One region of the Arthrobacter sp. LjRoot14 genome, then DNA from elsewhere that is predicted to be linked to it. Evidence: riboswitches for the same ligand, from Rfam matches in the RefSeq annotation. Region 1 holds a riboswitch; each other region holds the start of a gene.
What was found. Region 1 has a riboswitch for cyclic di-AMP ahead of ACSQ12_RS04210 (M23 family metallopeptidase). Riboswitches for the same ligand answer to the same signal wherever they lie in the genome.
Positions count from the first base shown of each region.

Region 2: another riboswitch for cyclic di-AMP. It lies ahead of ACSQ12_RS12155 (NlpC/P60 family protein); the one in region 1 lies ahead of ACSQ12_RS04210 (M23 family metallopeptidase).
Region 3: another riboswitch for cyclic di-AMP. It lies ahead of ACSQ12_RS03505 (hypothetical protein); the one in region 1 lies ahead of ACSQ12_RS04210 (M23 family metallopeptidase).

Region 1 is NZ_CAXURL020000001.1:887,560-893,325, reverse strand. Features, by position in the region: gene ACSQ12_RS04215 (C40 family peptidase) at 1-512, opposite strand, end outside; cyclic di-AMP (ydaO/yuaA leader) riboswitch at 673-850, opposite strand; gene ACSQ12_RS04210 (M23 family metallopeptidase) at 980-1,801, opposite strand; cyclic di-AMP (ydaO/yuaA leader) riboswitch at 1,805-2,018, opposite strand; gene ACSQ12_RS04205 (metal-dependent transcriptional regulator) at 2,159-2,854, opposite strand; gene serC (phosphoserine transaminase) at 3,235-4,365, shown strand; gene ACSQ12_RS04195 (MFS transporter) at 4,388-5,737, opposite strand.
Region 2 is NZ_CAXURL020000001.1:2,714,451-2,720,216, forward strand. Features, by position in the region: gene ACSQ12_RS12150 (hypothetical protein) at 185-772, shown strand; gene ACSQ12_RS12155 (NlpC/P60 family protein) at 888-1,652, opposite strand; cyclic di-AMP (ydaO/yuaA leader) riboswitch at 1,656-1,850, opposite strand; gene ACSQ12_RS12160 (polysaccharide deacetylase family protein) at 2,080-3,588, shown strand; gene ACSQ12_RS12165 (hypothetical protein) at 3,615-3,869, shown strand; gene ACSQ12_RS12170 (DNA alkylation repair protein) at 3,836-4,354, opposite strand; gene ACSQ12_RS12175 (ribonuclease Z) at 4,453-5,385, shown strand; gene ACSQ12_RS12180 (CPBP family intramembrane glutamic endopeptidase) at 5,379-5,766, opposite strand, start outside.
Region 3 is NZ_CAXURL020000001.1:729,839-735,604, forward strand. Features, by position in the region: gene ACSQ12_RS03490 (DUF7793 family protein) at 1-159, shown strand, start outside; gene ACSQ12_RS03495 (dolichyl-phosphate beta-glucosyltransferase) at 176-1,102, opposite strand; gene ACSQ12_RS03500 (hypothetical protein) at 1,242-1,712, opposite strand; gene ACSQ12_RS03505 (hypothetical protein) at 1,947-2,723, opposite strand; cyclic di-AMP (ydaO/yuaA leader) riboswitch at 2,723-2,897, opposite strand; gene ACSQ12_RS03510 (HAMP domain-containing sensor histidine kinase) at 3,047-4,579, opposite strand; gene ACSQ12_RS03515 (response regulator transcription factor) at 4,583-5,323, opposite strand; gene ACSQ12_RS03520 (hypothetical protein) at 5,570-5,766, shown strand, end outside.

The sequences.
Region 1 (5,766 bases):
AGCGCGCTGATCATCATGCCGTTGCCGACGTAGATGCCAACGTGGGCGCCGCCGTTTTGCATGACAAGATCGCCCGGCGCCGGGGTGGCGGTAGGCGTCATGGCTGTCCATGCGTTGGTGCGGGGGATGCTGATGCCGGCCTGTGCGTATACCCACTGCGTGAAGCCTGAGCAGTCCCAACCGCTGGGAGTGGTACCGCCCCAGACGTATGGGCTGCCGATACCGGTGTAAGCGATGGCAGCGAGGCCCGATGCTGCTGCGGAAGATGCGGCGTCAGCAAGCTTGCTTGCCTTGGCCTCTCCGTCAGCCTCAGTGGAGGTCTCGCTGGCGTCCGTACCGGTGGACTGTGCCCGAACGGTTTCAACCTTGGGCGCTGCCTTCGTGGTCACTGCCGGACGCTCGAAGGAAACAGTCGCTGTCGGTTCTGCAGTTACGGTCAGCTGGGCCGACTGTGAGCCGGACTCCGTCGAAGCGGAAACGCCCAGGTTGGTATCGGCGGCATTTGCCGGCATCCCAACACTAAGGATCAGTCCGGAAGCAGCTGCGATAACAGCCGCCTGGCGACCTACGGTCCCGGCGTTGGCAGTAACAGCCCTGGACACGGAGTTCAACGGGTTCGTACGAACCGTTTGCGCGCGGTGGCGCGCAGAATTGTGACGTGTAGACACGAAGGTAGCCTCTCCCAATGCCTACGAGGTGAGCTGTCGGATTCGGATGGGAGTCACCCGGCCGCTCGGCTTCCTGGGAAGCGTTGCGACTTAACCCCAAGGTCTTCTTGCGAAGACCAAAATTGGTTCCCCCGCCTCTGCCAGACGATGTAATGCGAACGGACCTTGAGCGGTGGCAGAGTTAGGCAATCCACTCAAGAGCGCCAACTTCGGAAAACTTGGCGTGCTCTAAACGGTACAGGAATTCCGAACGAATGTCACATTCAGGTCACGGCATGTCACAGGAATGCGAGAGCGGGCGATCGTTTGGATCAGAGCCAGCCGAGCGGATCGACGACTTCGCCGTTGACCATCACTTCAAAGTGCAGGTGGCAGCCGGTGGAGGCACCGGTGGTCCCGCTGAGCGCCACCACGTCGCCGCGGTTGACCTTCTGGCCAACCTGGACACTGGACGACGAGAGGTGGTTGTACGTGGTTTCCAGGCCGTTGCCGTGGTCAATCACCACACGGTTGCCACCGCCGTAGGGGTGCCAGCCGGAGAAGGTTACGGTTCCGCTGGCGGCGGCGAATACGCTTGTGCCGCACTGGGCCGCGTAGTCCTGGCCACGGTGGAACTCGCCGGCTCCGCCCGTGATCGGGCTAACCCGGAAACCGAAAGGTGATGCGGTGACCATCTGTTCCAGCGGCGCACCCAGGCTGCCGGTGGATGCCGCGCGGGTGATGGTTCCGGCTGACTGCGCGCTCAGCAACTGCTTGAGCTTGCCGTCCGGATCCCCCTTGGTGGCTACGGCGGTCCGGTTGAAGTCGATCTTGGCGCTGGCGGCAGCGGAGACCTCCGGCTGCGCCGCGACTGATGCGGCGGCGGTGGATCCCGTGTCTGACGTGGCGACCATGGGGCCGGTTGACGGTACGGTCACGGTAAGGACCAGTCCGGTGGCGGCCAGCGCGATGCCCGCCTTCTGACCCACGCCGCTCGCCGAGGCGAAGTCCGTAACCTGGCTGAACAGGCCCCGGCGCCGGCGCGCATCACGGTGTGCGTCGCGCGGCCTGACCGTCATTACGGCTTCGGCCACGGGGTACTCCGAAGCGGGACCTGTCGCCCTGCGGCGGCCCCTGACGGTCTGCGTGGTCAAGAATTATCCTCTCTGGAAAGCCTGCGGAGTTAGCTGTCGGATTCGGGTCAGAGAGATCAAAGACCCGGTCCGCCAATGCAAGGCATCCGACACAGGGGTATCCCAAAGGAATCCTTCGTCGGAGGTGCTTTGCCGCTGACGGACTTCACCCCAAGGCCGTCTTTCAACGGCCGGTTGTGGTTCCCCCGCCTCTGCCAGGAGGTGATTCGTACCTTGATCCGCTGGCAGAGCTCGGCTTCGGATCAGGTAACGCTTTAGTATCGGCGCTAGTCCTCAACTATAGGTGATTAATCAGCACGGTAATAATTCCGTTATCTGCGTCTCAACGTGTTGTAGGTGGTCCTACGAGGTGCACGGTTAGCGGACCGTAACAAATACGTGGGCCGCAACTTCGGGCGGCAGTTCCAGGGCGCCTTCGATCTCGGGTACGCGCACCGAGATGTACTCCCCCACGCGCTCCAGGGCGACGGACGCCCCCGGCCGGATGCCGCCTTCATCGAGCTGGACCAGCAGCTCCGGCTCAACCTGGATGGGCTCGGCCAGGCGGCTCACGGTAATGCGGGAGTCGGCCCCGTATCCGGCCATGGCGTCAAGAAGGTTCACCACTCCGTCGGTGAACGCGGGAGTGGGCTGGCCACCAAGTGCCGCCAGGCCGGGAATGGGATTGCCGTAAGGGGAAACCGTGGGATGGTCCAGGAGCTCGAAGATGCGCCGCTCGACCCGCTCGCTCATGACGTGTTCCCAGCGGCAGGCTTCGTCATGGACATACGCCCAGTCGAGGCCGATGACGTCGGCGAGGAGCCGCTCCGCAAGGCGGTGCTTGCGCATAACCTCGGTAGCCCGTTTCCGGCCTGTTTCGGTGAGCTCAAGGTGCCGGTCGCCCGAAACAACCACCAGTCCGTCGCGCTCCATCCGGCCGATGGTCTGCGAAACAGTGGGGCCGGAGTGGCGCAGCCGTTCGGCAATCCGCGCACGGAGAGCAACGATGTTCTCTTCCTCAAGCTCCAAGATTGTCCGAAGATACATCTCCGTGGTGTCGATCAGATCCGTCATCCAGCTCAGCTCCTCGAGCACAGTCCTTGCGTCAGTCCCACCGTACCGCGCGGAGGCGTTTCCCGTTGGCCGCGGCGAAGTGGACCTGCATCCACCGATCAGCCTTGGGGAACGGCCTCACGGGATCAGCCCGGCCGGCATCGCGGCCCGCTATACGTCAGGGACCAGCTTAGCCTATTTTGAATTACTCCGGATAATTCGGCGCCGAGCTTCACAGGGACGTGACCGCCTGCGCCTCAGGTATGTCTCAGTGACTGGACTATGACGGATATCGTTCCGTTCCCCACCGGCGCGTCAGGCAGAATATAGGGGATTCCCCCGGCAGGAACCCGTGCACTGCCAGGCCTCCCCCACGTCCACGCCGAAAAATTGGAGCCATTGTGAGCGACACCAGCATCACTATCCCCGCCAACCTCCTGCCCAAGGACGGACGGTTCGGCGCCGGGCCTTCAAAGGTCCGCCCCGAGCAGATCGAGGCCCTGTCTGCCGCCTCCGCCACGCTTCTTGGCACCTCGCACCGCCAGGCTCCGGTCAAGAACCTCGTAGGGTCCGTCCGCAACGGCCTGAGCGAGTTCTTCCGCGCCCCGGACGGCTACGAAGTCATCCTCGGAGTGGGCGGCTCCACCGCGTTCTGGGATGTCGCGGCGTTCGGGCTGGTGGACAGCAAGGCCCAGCACCTCTCCTTTGGCGAGTTCGGTTCCAAGTTCGCCTCCGCCACCAACAAGGCTCCGTTCCTGGACGCATCCTCCATCATCAAGGCCGAGCCCGGTACCCGGCCCGTAGCGCAGGCGGAAGCCGGCATTGACGTGTACGCCTGGCCCCAGAATGAGACCTCCACGGGTGTCGCTGCCCCGGTCACGCGGGTTGCCGGGGCGGATGAAGGATCGCTGGTCCTGATCGATGCCACCTCCGCTGCCGGCGGGCTGGACGTCGATGTGTCGGAGGCTGACGTGTACTACTTTGCGCCGCAGAAGAACTTCGCGTCCGACGGCGGCCTGTGGCTGGGCCTCTTCTCCCCCGCCGCCCTTGAGCGTGCTGCGCGGATCAAGGCAAGCGGCCGGTGGATCCCCGATTTCCTGGACCTGCAGACTGCCATCGACAATTCCCGGCTCAACCAGACTTACAACACCCCGGCGCTGGCCACCCTGGTCACCCTGGACGCTCAGGTGCAGTGGCTGAACGCCAGCGGCGGGCTCGATTTCGCCGCGGCCCGTACCGCCGACTCGGCCGGACGCATCTACTCCTGGGCAGAGGCCTCCGAATACGCCACGCCGTTCGTTGCCAAGGCCGAAGACCGTTCAAACGTGATCGCCACGATCGACTTCGACGATTCGATCGACGCTGCGGCCATCGCGAAGGTCCTCCGTTCCAACGGGATTGTGGACACTGAGCCGTACCGCAAGCTGGGACGCAACCAGCTGCGCATCGCCACCTTCGTGGCGATCGACCCTGACGACGTCTCCGCTCTCCTGTCCAGCATCGACTACGTCGTGGGAGAACTGCGCAAGTAAGGAACCAGCCAACGCAGACGCGTTAGCGTTCGACGGCGTCGTCCGGGTTTTGCTCCCGGACGGCGCCTTCGTCTTTGCGCACTCTGCTTTCAGCTTTGCCATCGTGGTTGGGCCCGGCGGATACCAACCGGAAGTAGCGCAGTCCCCGGGCTCGGCGGTTGAATCCGAGCCTCAGCTGCTTGGCCCGGATAATCCACACCATGCCTATCAGCGCGGCCAGCAACCCGGATGCCGCCGCCACGGACATGGACCAGCGGGGACCGGCAACATTGGCCACCCATCCCACCAGCGGAGCGCCGACGGGTGTGCCGCCCATGAAGATCGCCATATAGAGGGCCATCACCCGGCCGCGCATCACAGGGTCCGTCGTGGTCTGCACATAGCCGTTGGCGCTGGTCATCATCGTGATGGCAAAAAGGCCTACCGGCACCAGGGCCACGCCGAACCAGAAGTAGTTGGGCGCCAGGGCCGCCAGCCCGGACGTGACCCCGAACGCGCCGGCTGCCCCGAAAATGATCCGGAGCCTGGGCTTGGACCGCCCGGCGGACAGCAGCGCGCCCGCCACGGAGCCGATGGCCATGATGGAGTTCATCAAACCGAAAGCACTGGCATCCAGCCCGAATTCCGTGCCCACCATGGCCGCGATGAACAGGACGAAGTTGAGCCCGAGGGTTCCCACGATGAAGACGGCCACAAGCACCACCACGATATCCGGGCGGAACCGCACATAGCGCAGCCCCTCACGGATCCGGCCCTTGCCGGGAGCCGCCCGGGGAAGGACCCGCAGGGATGAAGCGGGTATCTTCCACAGGCTGAACAGGAGGGCCAGGAACGTCACAGTGTTGATCAGGAACACCCACCCCGGCCCCACGGCCACCGTCAGCACGCCGGCCACCGCGGGTCCGATCATCCTGGCCACGTTGAAGGATGCACTGTTGAGTGCCACCGCATTGGGCAGGTAATCGTCCCGCACCAGTTCCGAGACGAACGTCTGCCTGACGGGAGCATCGAGGGCGGAGACAAGGCCCAGCAGTAGGGCAAAGGCGTAGACATGCCACAGTTGGCCGGCACCCGTGACCACAAGGAGCCCCAGGCCCGTGCTCAGCAGCGCCATGGCGGACTGTGTCATCACCAGGAGGTGGCGGCGGTTAAAGCGGTCGGCCACCAGCCCGGCCACGGGTGCGAGGAACAGCTGCGGACCCAGTTGCAGGGCCATGGTGATACCCACGGCCCCGGCGTCGTGGTCTGTCAGGTGGTCAAAGACCAGCCAGTCCTGGGCTGTGCGCTGCATCCAGGTCCCGATGTTGGAAATCAGGGCGCCCACAAACCAAAGGCGGTAATTGAGGACATGCAAGGACTTGAAGGTGGACATCATCGCCGGCCTCCGAGATCCTCAGTCCC
Region 2 (5,766 bases), 1.8 Mb from region 1:
CACCTCCAAAGACCAGAGTACGAGTGTCGGGGCATGGATAACAGGGCCGTTCCGCACTGGCAGGCCGGGGTATCGGCCGGGCTTCCATGCGGCACCACCCGGGATCTGGCGCTGGTGGCCGCCTGGCAGGAGTATTGGGATACAACGGATCGTGACCTTGGCACCGGACCGAGGGGGAACGCCTATGGCGGAGGAGAAACCCACCAGCTGGTGGGCTACGCTGCCCGGTCTGCTGACCGCCACTGCAGCGGTGATCACCGCTGTGACGGGGCTGCTGCTTGGCCTGGGGCAGCTTGGGGTGTTCGACGCCGGCAAGCCCGCCACTTCAACGGCGGGCTCCTCCGCCACCGGCGCCTCCGCACAGCCGGACGGCGCTGTCCCGCCGTCGGGTTCCGGGTCCGGCGGCGGTAACAGCCCGGAGTGGGCGGTAGCACTGCCGGCCGAGCGCCGCTACAGGGCTGCCGACGTCGAATATGAAATTCTTGGTGCCCGTGCGCGCCCTGACGTGTACGGCAAGATCGCGTTGACGTTCACGCTCAGATGCACCAACCACGGCAGGTATGACATCAACTTCTGGGACTCAGCGTTCAGGCTCGGCGCCGGCGGAGTCAGCCACTCCCCCGATTCCGGCCTGAACGAGCTGGTGGCTGGCGATTCAAGCAAAACGGGCGATGTCCGCTTCACTATCCCGGCGGACACCCGCGATGCCGTCCTGCGCATCAAGTTCGCACAGGGCGAGAGCACGGTTCCGGTCGCGATCTCCCCGCCCTGAAACCCCGGGCAGATGTCTGGCGACAGGGAAGGCCGGTGACCGGCTGCCCCCAAGGCAGCTGATCACCGGCCTGTCATCCGGTTTCCCGGCCCCTCGGGGAGAACGGGACCAGCAGCTAGGCTCCGGCGCGGACGAAGGTCACGCCGCCGGTGGCCGTCAGCCAGGACAGCGGGTGCGTGACGGTGGCGTTGACACCGTTCATGCCGCCGCTGATCACCTGTCCGTCGCCGATGTAGATGCCCACGTGGCCGGACTGGACCACCATGTCGCCGGGCTGGGGTTCCCCCACCACTGAGCCGTAGTTCATGAACTGCATGGGTCCCAGGTCGCCGACGGGAATGCCGGCGGAGCCAAGTGCCTTTTCCACCATGGCGGTGCAGTCCTGGGTGATGCCGAGTTGCGCGTAGGCGGCAGAAACCATGGCGGCGTTGACACCGCCGGCCGCCGGGGCAGGAGCCGGAGCCGGCGCAGCTGCCTGGACCTGGACGGAAACGGCAGGAGCCGCCGGCGCGGCAACCGGTGCCGGCGCTGCAGCAGGGGCCACCGCTTCTGCCGGGGCGGGCTCTTCAACCGGCACTTCCACTGGAGCGGGGGTGGTGCTGACGTCCGGCCGCTCGAAGCTGATCCTGACGTGGGAGTCCGCGCTGAGCGGGGCACCCACCTGGGCCTTGGCGTCGAGGCCGGATGCCGGTGCCGAATCGCGTTCCGCGGGAGCCTCGGCGGCCTGCGCAGCCATCCCGCTGGACAGGACCAGGCCAGAAGCCGCCGCAATCGCCGCGGCCTGGCGGCCAACCTTGCTTCTGCCGCGGGCCGTTGTGACGCCGGAGCGTCCTGCGGGCGCTGTTGACGGATGGTGAGCGGGCAGTTTGCGTGAAGACATGAAGTAACCTCTCCCGATGCCTGCGAGGTTAGCTGTCGGATTCGGATGGGAGACACCCGGCCGCAGTTGCCGTCCGCTCAGCAGACGGCTTGCGGCTTCACCCCGAAGACCTGCACAACAATCCTGCAGGCCAAAAGTGGTTTCCCCGTCCCTGCCGGATGGTTTCGATCGGATCCCGGGCCGCGGCAGGGTTAGGCAATCCGCCCGGGAGTGCCCGTATCGGAGATAACCGGCACTGTCCCACCGTACGCGCGCCCCTCGGCCGATGTCACATTCGGATAACGCACTGCCGAACCAAGCGCGGAATGCAGGTAGCTGCGGTGTACTCGGGTACTGCGTTAATCAAAGTCGAGTGTTTTGCCTTGACGCCACGAGGCGTAGTCTACGTGCATGTTCTTGCGGGGGGACTCACACGCTTGGAGGCATCATGCGTTGGTCCAATCAGCCTGTCCGCAAGCCCGCGCGTCACGTGGCGGATCCCCCTGAACCTTTGGCCGGAGGCCCGCACGGCAGGCGCTGGGTTGCAATCCTGGGTGCGCTGCTGCTTGCTGTCAGCACAGTGGCGGGCGTGGCCGGCACTTCGAAGGCCGCGGGGCCGACCATCGTCAGCCTGACGTTCGACGACGGACTCGGCAGCCAGTTGGCCGCAGCGCAGGAGCTGAAAGCCCACGGGCTGGTGGGAACTTTCTTCATCACCACGTCCTTTGTGGGCCAGTCCGGGTTCCTCACCCAGGCAAACCTGAACACTCTCGTGGCCGACGGCAACGAGATCGGCGGCCACAGCGTGACCCACCCGGACATGACAACGCTCAGCGCAGCGGCCGCCAGTGCGGAGGCCTGCAACAGCAAGTCCACCCTCGAAGGCTGGGGCTTCACCGTCCGGAACTTCGCCTACCCCTTCGCGGCGGTGAACCAGACAGCCCAGAACGCAGTCAGCGGCTGCGGGTACAGCAGTTCCCGGGGCCTCGGCGACATCCGCTCTCCCGCCAGCTGCGCCGACTGCCCTGTCGCCGAAACGCTCCCGCCGCAGGAACCCATGGTCACCAAGGCTCCGGACCAGGTGGCCGCCACATGGACCCTGGCGGACCTGCAGGCGACGGTCACGAACGCCGAGACAACCGGCGGCTGGCTGCAGCTGACGTTCCACGAAATTGCGAACGGAACTGATCCGTCACTGTCCATCAGCCCCGCGCTGTTCAAAGAGTTCGTCACGTGGCTGGCCGCGCGGACAGCAAACGGTACGACGTCGGTCCGCACAGTGGCGCAGGCATTGGGCCAGTCCCCCGTAACGTCACCGCCCCCCTCACCGTCGCCTTCACCTTCACCATCGCCGTCCCCGTCGCCGTCGCCGTCGGGCTCGTTTACGGACGTTCCCGCGAACTCGCAGTTCTACACCGAAATCAGCTGGCTCGCCTCGCAAGGGATTTCCACCGGCTGGGTTGAAGCCAACGGCACCAGCACGTATCGTCCGGCGCTCGCCGTCAACCGCGACGCCATGGCCGCCTTTATGTACCGGCTCGCCGGGAGTCCGGCCTACACACCGCCCAGCACCTCCCCGTTCATCGATGTGACACCGCAGACGCAGTTCTACAAGGAAATCGCCTGGCTCGCGTCGAAGGGCATTTCCACCGGCTGGGACGAAGGAAACGGCGCCAAATCGTACCGGCCGCTGCAGGCCGTGAACCGCGATGCGATGGCAGCCTTCATGTACCGCTTTGCCGGCAGCCCTGCCTACAACGCACCGGGCGGCTCCCCCTTCACTGACGTGGTCCCGCAGACGCAGTTCTACAAGGAAATCAACTGGCTCGCGTCGATGAACATCTCCACCGGCTGGGACGAAGGGAACGGCACCAGGACCTTCCGTCCCGTCCAGCCCGTGCACAGGGATGCCATGGCAGCCTTCATGTACCGCTACAACAACGCCTTCCCTGCGTAAGTGCCCGCATGAAGCGGAATACGTAGGTGAAAAACTATTGCGTGGCCATCTGCCAGCTGAGCGATCAGCCGCCGGAGGATTTCGACGTCAACACGGAGCTCTTGATCCTCGAGGGCAAGGAACTGCATGTGGCGACGTGGGACGCCGAGCCGCGGGACGGTGGCTTCGACGTCCTGGTCCTCAACGACCGCGTCAGCGCCCTGGGGTTCATGGTGGTTACTGACTGGGAGTTCCTGGAGGGCAGGGCCTACGCGGTGGTGGAGCGTCGGGCCGGCGGCTGAGCGGCGTCCGCAAGCGACAGCGCGGCCGCGCGCCTCAGCCACGGATCAGGATCCCGCGCCCAGCGCTCCAGCACAGCATGTGCCCGCGTCCCCGCCTGTCCTTCCAGCGCCGCCACCAAGGGACGGACGACGTCGACGGCGAGCGGGTCCACCAGCTCACCCAGCTGCGCCTCCCGCACAAAGCCCTCGATCCGGGTGAGGTCGGAGTTGTTGAGCAAGGCCACCCTGGACTGCAGCAGGACAACCGCCGCCAGGCGGCGCTCGAAGACGGGCACGGACCACAGCTCGGTGCTGAGGGCAGTGACGTCATCGTGGACGAGGTCACGGTGGCGGCGCAGCATGTCACGGATGGTCCCCCGCACCGCGCCGACGGATGCACCGTAGAACTGAAGCCGGTCGCCCAGCCTGGCCTGCGCCTCTTCTGCCCTGAGCCAGGAACTCTCCCGCTGCAGCGAGGCATCCACGAAGTCACAGGCATCGGTCACCCGACTATTCTGTCCTAATATCGTGTGTCGCACATGGGCGCCGGCGCCCGCGTGCGGCCCGCGAGCGCGTTCCGCGGCAACGTGAGAAACTCAGTCCCATGCGTGAACTGGTCGTCCTCGGAACCGCCTCGCAGGTTCCCACCCGGACCCGAAACCACAACGGCTACCTGCTTCGATGGGACGGCCAAGGGCTGCTCTTCGATCCCGGCGAAGGCACCCAGCGGCAGATGATCCACGCCGGCGTTTCAGCCAGCCAGATCACGCGGATCTGCCTCACGCATGTTCACGGGGACCACTGCTACGGGCTTCCGGGCGTGCTCTCGAGAATGGTCCTCGACGGCGTGCAGCACCCGGTGGACCTGCATTTTCCAGCCGCCGGCGGAGACGTGGTCCGCGCCCTCGCCTCCATCGCCTCCCCCGGCCTGGACCTGCGGCTGCATCCGCACAACGGTCCGGGGCAGATCGCGCCCGGCCTGGAGGTGCGGCCCCTGCGGCATCGCATCGACACTTTCGGCTACCGGCTGGTCGAGCCCGAGGGGCGAACGCTCCTGCCCCATCAGCTCGCAGCGGCAGGCATCGCCGGGCCGGAGATCGCACAGCTACAGCGTGAAGGGACAGTGCGCGGCGTGCGTCTGGCGGACGTGAGCGTTCCTCGCCCCGGCCAGAGTTTTGCCTTCGTCATGGATACCGCGGAATGCGACGGCGCCGGGGAACTCGCCGACGGTGTGGACCTCCTCGTGACGGAGTCCACCTTCAGCGACGATGACGCCGCGCTTGCCGCCCGGTATCTTCACCTCACCGCCGGACAGGCCGGCGCGCTGGCGTCCACCGCCGGGGCCGGAATGCTCCTCCTCACGCATTTCTCGTCCCGCTATACCGACGTCAGTGAGCTGGCGGAGCAGGCCCGTGCCCGCGCGGGCCTGGCCGCCGTCGTCGCCGCACAGGATCTGGACAGAATTCCATTACCCAGGAGGCAGCGGGATTCCCGGCTTGCTGGCGAGGTTCCTGCCCCGGGGCTCCAGCATCAGTAGACGAAGATGTCGATCCAGGCGCGGTTGTGGGCATGCAGCAGGACCAGGAACAGCACAAAGTCGAACAGCAGGTGGACGGCCACAATGTAGGACAGTGACTTCGTCCGGGTGAAGATGACAGCCTGGAGCATGGCGAAGGGAAAGATAAACACTGGTGCCCACGCGTGGAAACCCAGTTCCCACAGGAACGAGGTAAACAGGACGGCCTGCAGTACGTTGGCCTGTGAGAGCGGCAGGTGGCGGCGCAGGAGCGCAAAGACGGTGCAGATAAAGAACAGCTCGTCCCAGATGCCCAGCGCGTTTGTGCCCAGGAAGAGACGGAAGATCCCTTCGGGGTCCGATACCGCGGGCCAGTTACTGTATACCCCGGTATTGACCATG
Region 3 (5,766 bases), 160 kb from region 1:
TTTGCCCGTCCCAGCACGGTGGCCAGGGTGGCGCTCCTAGGGGCGTCCCCGGTGGACCGGGCATTGGCCAATTTCTTCCTCAGCATTCATTCTCCTGCCGCTCCGACGCGGTATTTCACCTGCCCGGAGGAAGCCATGCGGTGGCTCCGGGCACTTTAACCGTCATCGCGGCGGTTTATCGCGGCGGTGGAACGCCCGGCGCGAGTTGGGCCCGCAGTTCCGGAACCGGAATACGGCCGGCCGCCAGGTCGCGGCTGAGGCGGACCATGCCGCGAAGATCGGCGAGCGCGGTCTGGAAAAGGTCCACACCGGCCTCGCCACCGTCGGTCCAGTCCACCGGGACCTCGTGTACGCGGAGTCCGCATCTTTCGGCCAGGACCAGCAGCTCGGTGTCAAAGAACCATGCGGTGTCAGCCGTATGCGGCAGGATGTGCCGGGCAACATCTGCGCGGATAGCCTTGAAGCCGCACTGCGCGTCGCTGAAACGCGCACCCATCAGCGCATGCAGCAGAACGTTGTACCCACGGGAGATGAACCCCCGCCACGGTCCGCAGACAACGCGGGAAGTTCGTGCCAGCCGCGATCCGATCGCCAGGTCCGAATGCCCGGAAAGAAGCGGGGCGACCAAGGGGGCGAGCGCAGCGAGGTCGGTGGAAAGACTCACGTCCATGTAGGCCAGCACGGGTGACGGCGAGGCCAGCCACACGGTGCGGAGCGCGTTGCCGCGGCCTTTGGAGGTGAGTCGGACCACGGTGACCTCGCGTAGTTCCCGGGCTACACGCTCGGCGGTCTTGAGCGTGCCGTCGGTGCTGGAATTGTCCGCCACGGTAATCCGGAACGGGTAGGGAAACGTATCGGCCAGGTACAAGTGGAGCTGCCGCAGGGATTGCTCCAGACCCTGTTCCTCGTTATAGACCGGGATGACTACATCCAGCACCGGCGCAGCGGCTCCTGTGGTGCCGGTCATGTGCGTATCAACGGGCGCCCGACGGACGCGACCCTGCCGGGGGAACGTCGGGGCGGGAGGACCCGGCCGGGCGTCGACGGCGGCCCGCGGTTGCGGGTGCAGCAGGGTTCCCGTGGCCAGGTCTGTGGGCGTCATGGTTCAACTATGGCGCCGCAGCATATGAAGGATTTAGGCCAAAGCTGTGCAGCTGCTGTGGGCTCTGTCAGGACCGGAACAGGAACGGAAGCGGCAGCGGTGCTCCCGCCGTCATTGGTGGGAGCACCGCCGCCGCGGTTTATGAGTCAGGGGCGAGCAGCGAACAGATGTTCGTGGCAGTGCCGGATCCTGAGAATCTCCGCAATTCGTTGCCTTTGGAATCCACAGAGAAGTTGACATTACCCCGTGTGAGGAATAGTCCGTCAGGAGACGGGAGCTGAAGGAGGTTATTGCCCGTAGCCTTCACCTCGACCACGTTCTCGCTCGGGAACGAAAAGAATAGGACGCCCGTGATGACGTAACTGGCGGTCTTTCCGTCTGGCCCCGTCAGCGTTATCTTCAGCCCCGGGGAAGTGCTGATGATGTCCCCGGAGGGAGTCGTGATGTTCTTGGCCTTGCCGGTGACTTCACCGGTGACAGGAAATCCACAGCTCGTGAAGGTGGCGGGTCCGTCCACGGTGATCGGCGGGCCCGAAGGGGCGGCGGAGGCCGGGGCGGCGGCCGCGAAGATTGAGGCCAGGACGGCCGTCGAAACTAACCATTTTTTCATTGTTGTGCTCCCTGCATCTTGATGACGGCGCTGGGCCGGCAGCCGCTGGGAAGACGATTGAAAGCGGCGGCGACCCAGAGTCACTCCTCGACCTTGTGAAAACCTTGTGGCCCCGTAACGGAGAGAAGGTCCCGTCCAAGAAGAAGCAACACGCCAACACGGCCGGAGGCCCCGAATCCAAACATGGATTCGGGGCCTCCGGTGTTGCGAACCACGATGGCTGCGGGTGCCGGTTTAGTACCAGTTGTTGGCGTAGTGGAAGTCCAGGGCGCCGCAAGGGGAGCCGTACCGTTCCTTCACGTAATTCAGGCCCCAGTTGATCTGGGTGCGGAAGTTGGTCAGATAGTCGGACCCGGCGCTGGCCATCTTTTCCGCCGGCAGCGACTGGACAATGCCGTACGCGCCACTGCTGGCGTTCGTGGCAGTGGTCTTCCAATCCGATTCCTTGGTCCAGAGCGTGGTGAGGCACTGCATCTGGTCAGCCGCCCAGCCGTACGTTCCGAGCTGCGAGGCGGCATACGCCTGGGCAGCTGCGGGATCGTCAACAGCTACGGGCGGCGCCGGGGCAGGAGCCGGTTCGGGGGCCGCAGCGGGTGCGGGAGCGGCGGCGGCTGCAGGCGCTTCCGGTGCCTTCTCCTCCGACGGCTTCTCCCCGGACGACTGCGCGTTCACGCTGACAGAGGACGGAGCGGGCATGGCGGAAACGAGGATTTTTTCGAACGCGAGCTTCGATTCGGCGTCGGCAGTGGTTGCGGCACTCCCAGCGCCCGTTGCCGATGTTGCCGGGGCGGCGGGTTCGGAAGCCTGGCCGGCGGCGCCGACGCCAATCAGCACCGCGCAGGCGGTGGTTACTACTGCGGCCCGGCGGCCGGAGCCCTGCAGACTGGCCGCGAACCGGGACAGCGGGGACGTCTTGGCGGCTGGTTCGGCGCGGTGGCGTGAGCGGTGCGCAGGCGCTGCGGACGTGCGGGAAGCGGGCTCAGGACGTACTTCTGGCGTGGATTTAGTCATGGTTGCCTCTCGATGCCGGCGGAGTTAGCTGTCGGGTTCGGATGAGGTCATCCGGCCGCACGGAACTTCACGTGTCGGCTTCACCCCAAGGGCGGCAATGCAGAATGCCCGGAGACCTGGGTCCCCCGCCTCTGCCTGATCATGAGGAAATCCGGGTAGCGGCAGAGTTTGGCGTCCATCCGGATATGCGGCCGGAACGGTGGCCGCACTCCAAAAACGGTACAGGAGTCTCGCGCTTAAGTCACATTTCGGTAACGAGGATCACGACGGCGGCGCGTTGGCTTGCGTAACCGCCCGCACCGCACGCCGGGCTTACGGAGCAGCTACGCTTCCGGTGATTCTCCCGGGAGGCGCAGCGCAAACTCTGTGCGCCCCGGGCGGGAAGTGACCTCCACGGTTCCACCGTGCGCCTCCACAATCGACTGCACGATCGACAGCCCCAGCCCGCTCGTGCCCTCGGCAGCCGCAGCGCCCGCGCCGCCGGAAACCGACGCGGAACCTGCAGGACTGGTTCGCGCGGCATCCGCCCGGGCAAAGCGGGCGAAAACCCGGTCCACAAATTCCGGCGGGATCCCGGCACCGTTGTCCGTTACGGTCACCACAGCGCTGCCGTCGGCCGACCGCATCACTCCGGTGACCACGGTGGTGCCCGGTTCCGTGTGCTTGCGGGCATTGGAGAGCAGGTTGGCCATCACCTGGTGCAGCTGCTTGGCATCCCCGCGGACCACCACGGGCTCTTCCGGGAGCTCCAGCTGCCAGGCGCGGTCCGGTGCCATGACCTTCTCGTCGCTGACGGTTTCCACCGCAAGCTGCGTCAGGTCCACATCGCTGATCTTGAGCGGCTGGCCTTCGTCCAACCGGGCCAACAGCAGGAGGTCCTCCACCAGGGTGGTCATCCGTTCGGACTGGCTCTGCACCCTGGCCAGGGACTTCTGGCCGTCCGGGGTGAAGTCCTCGGTCATCCGCATGAGTTCCGTGTAGCCGCGGATAGCGGTGAGCGGCGTGCGCAGCTCGTGCGAGGCATCGGCCACGAACTGGCGCACTTTGGTTTCGCTCTGCTGCCGGGCCTCAAGCGCCTTGGAGACGTTATCCAGCATGAGGTTGAGGGCGTGCCCCACACTGCCCACTTCGGTTCCGGGATGCGCGTTCGACGGCGGCACGCGGACTGCGAGGGCCACCTCGCCGGCGTCGAGCGGCAGTTTCGAAACCTGCGTGGCGACCTCGGACAGTTGCTCGAGGGGTTTCATGGTGCGTCGGATCAGCACCGTTCCGGCAAGGCCGATCAGGACCAGGCCGCCCATCGACACGATCACCATCGTCCATACCAAAGAGTTGAGCGTGTTCTGTTTCTCGTTGAGGGGGAGCCCGGTGACAATCACGTCCCCGTATGGCGCCTCCACCGCTACCAGGCGGTAGGAGCCGGTGGACAGTGCCCGATCGACGGGCGTTCCGTCGTGCTGGAGTGCCAAAAGAACCTGGTTGTCCTCGGGGGAGAGGGACGCCACGGTGGCGTCTTTGGCGAGGAACCCGGCGCTGCTGACATTCCCGTTATCTATGCGCGCGATGAGCGTGCCGACACCTTGGCCCGGGCCGTCGAACCCGTCCTGCCTGCCGGACGGGTTGCTGGGGCGTGGCCGTCCCGCCTCGTTCGATAGCCGTGAGGCCTGCCCCAAGCGTTCATCAAGCTGCCTGGTCAGGAAGGAATCCATGGAGGCATAGCTGAACAGGCCGATCGCGCCGCAGATGGCCACAAGGAGTGCCATGGCCACGAGTACCAGCCGGGTGCGCAGGTGCCAGGTCGACGGATCAAGCCAGCGTCGGCGGTCTTTGCGGGTTTCGCCGGAGAGTGTGGGCACCGCTCAATCCGCCGGTTTGATGACGTATCCCGCGCCGCGGACGGTGTGGATCATGGGCGGGTGGATGGCATCCACCTTCTTGCGCAGGTAGGAGATGTAGAGTTCCACGATGTTTGCCTGGCCGCCGAAGTCGTAATCCCACACGCGGTCCAGGATCTGTGCCTTGCTGACCACCCGTTTGGGGTTTTCCATGAGGTAGCGCAGGAGTTCGAACTGGGTGGCGGTCAGCTGCAGTTCCTTCCCGGCCCGGGTCACTTCGCGCGTGTCAATGTTGAGGACGAGGTCGCCGACCACCAGTTCGGCGGTGTCCATGGCGGCCACTCCGGATCGCTGGACCAGCCGGTGCAGGCGGAGGAGCACTTCTTCCATGCTGAAGGGCTTGGTGACGTAATCGTCCCCGCCGGCCGCCAGGCCGAGGATGCGGTCCTGGACCGCGTCCTTGGCCGTCAGGAAGAGCGCGGGCACTTCCGGCGCGAAGGCGCGGATCCTGGTGAGCAGCTCGACGCCGTCGAACCCGGGAAGCATCACGTCCAGCACCAGCACGTCCGGGCGGAACTCCTTGGCGAGTTTTACGGCTTCCGGGCCGTCTCCGGCGACGGCAACGGACCAGCCTGCCATCCGCAGGCCCATGCTCATGAGCTCGGAGAGGCTGGGTTCGTCGTCAACCACCAGGGCACGGATGGGGGAGCCGTCCGGGTGGGTGAGCTGGGGAAGGTTGTTAGTCATGGAGTGCGAAGTGGCCATGGGACAACTCTCCGATCTGCGGTTTAGCCGGCCCTATGGGGATCCTGTGGGCCAGCTGTGAATCCCAGCCTAGCGAGCTGAACGCAACGCCGCGGCCCTCCGGGGCTGCCTGGAGAGGATCGGCTGCATTCCCGGGATGAAACCAGCTTCGGAAAGGTCACAGCTTGACCTCTTGCCCCGCACAGGCCCCGCACAGGAACGCTTCGGAGCCTGGGTGGACAAAGCCCTAGGCCCAAGGAGTACACCATGAACAACCACCACAACACGCCGGTTCCGGACAACGATTCCGACGGGACCCCGGAAGGCCGGCCGGTCCCTGCAGGCGGTCGAGTGAACATCCCTCTGAGCAGCCCCGCCAACGGCGGGCAGGCTGCCGGGTGGGGAGTGCCGCCGTCGGCCGCTGCTTCCGGTTCGCTGCCGGAGACGGGATGGGGATCATCCCG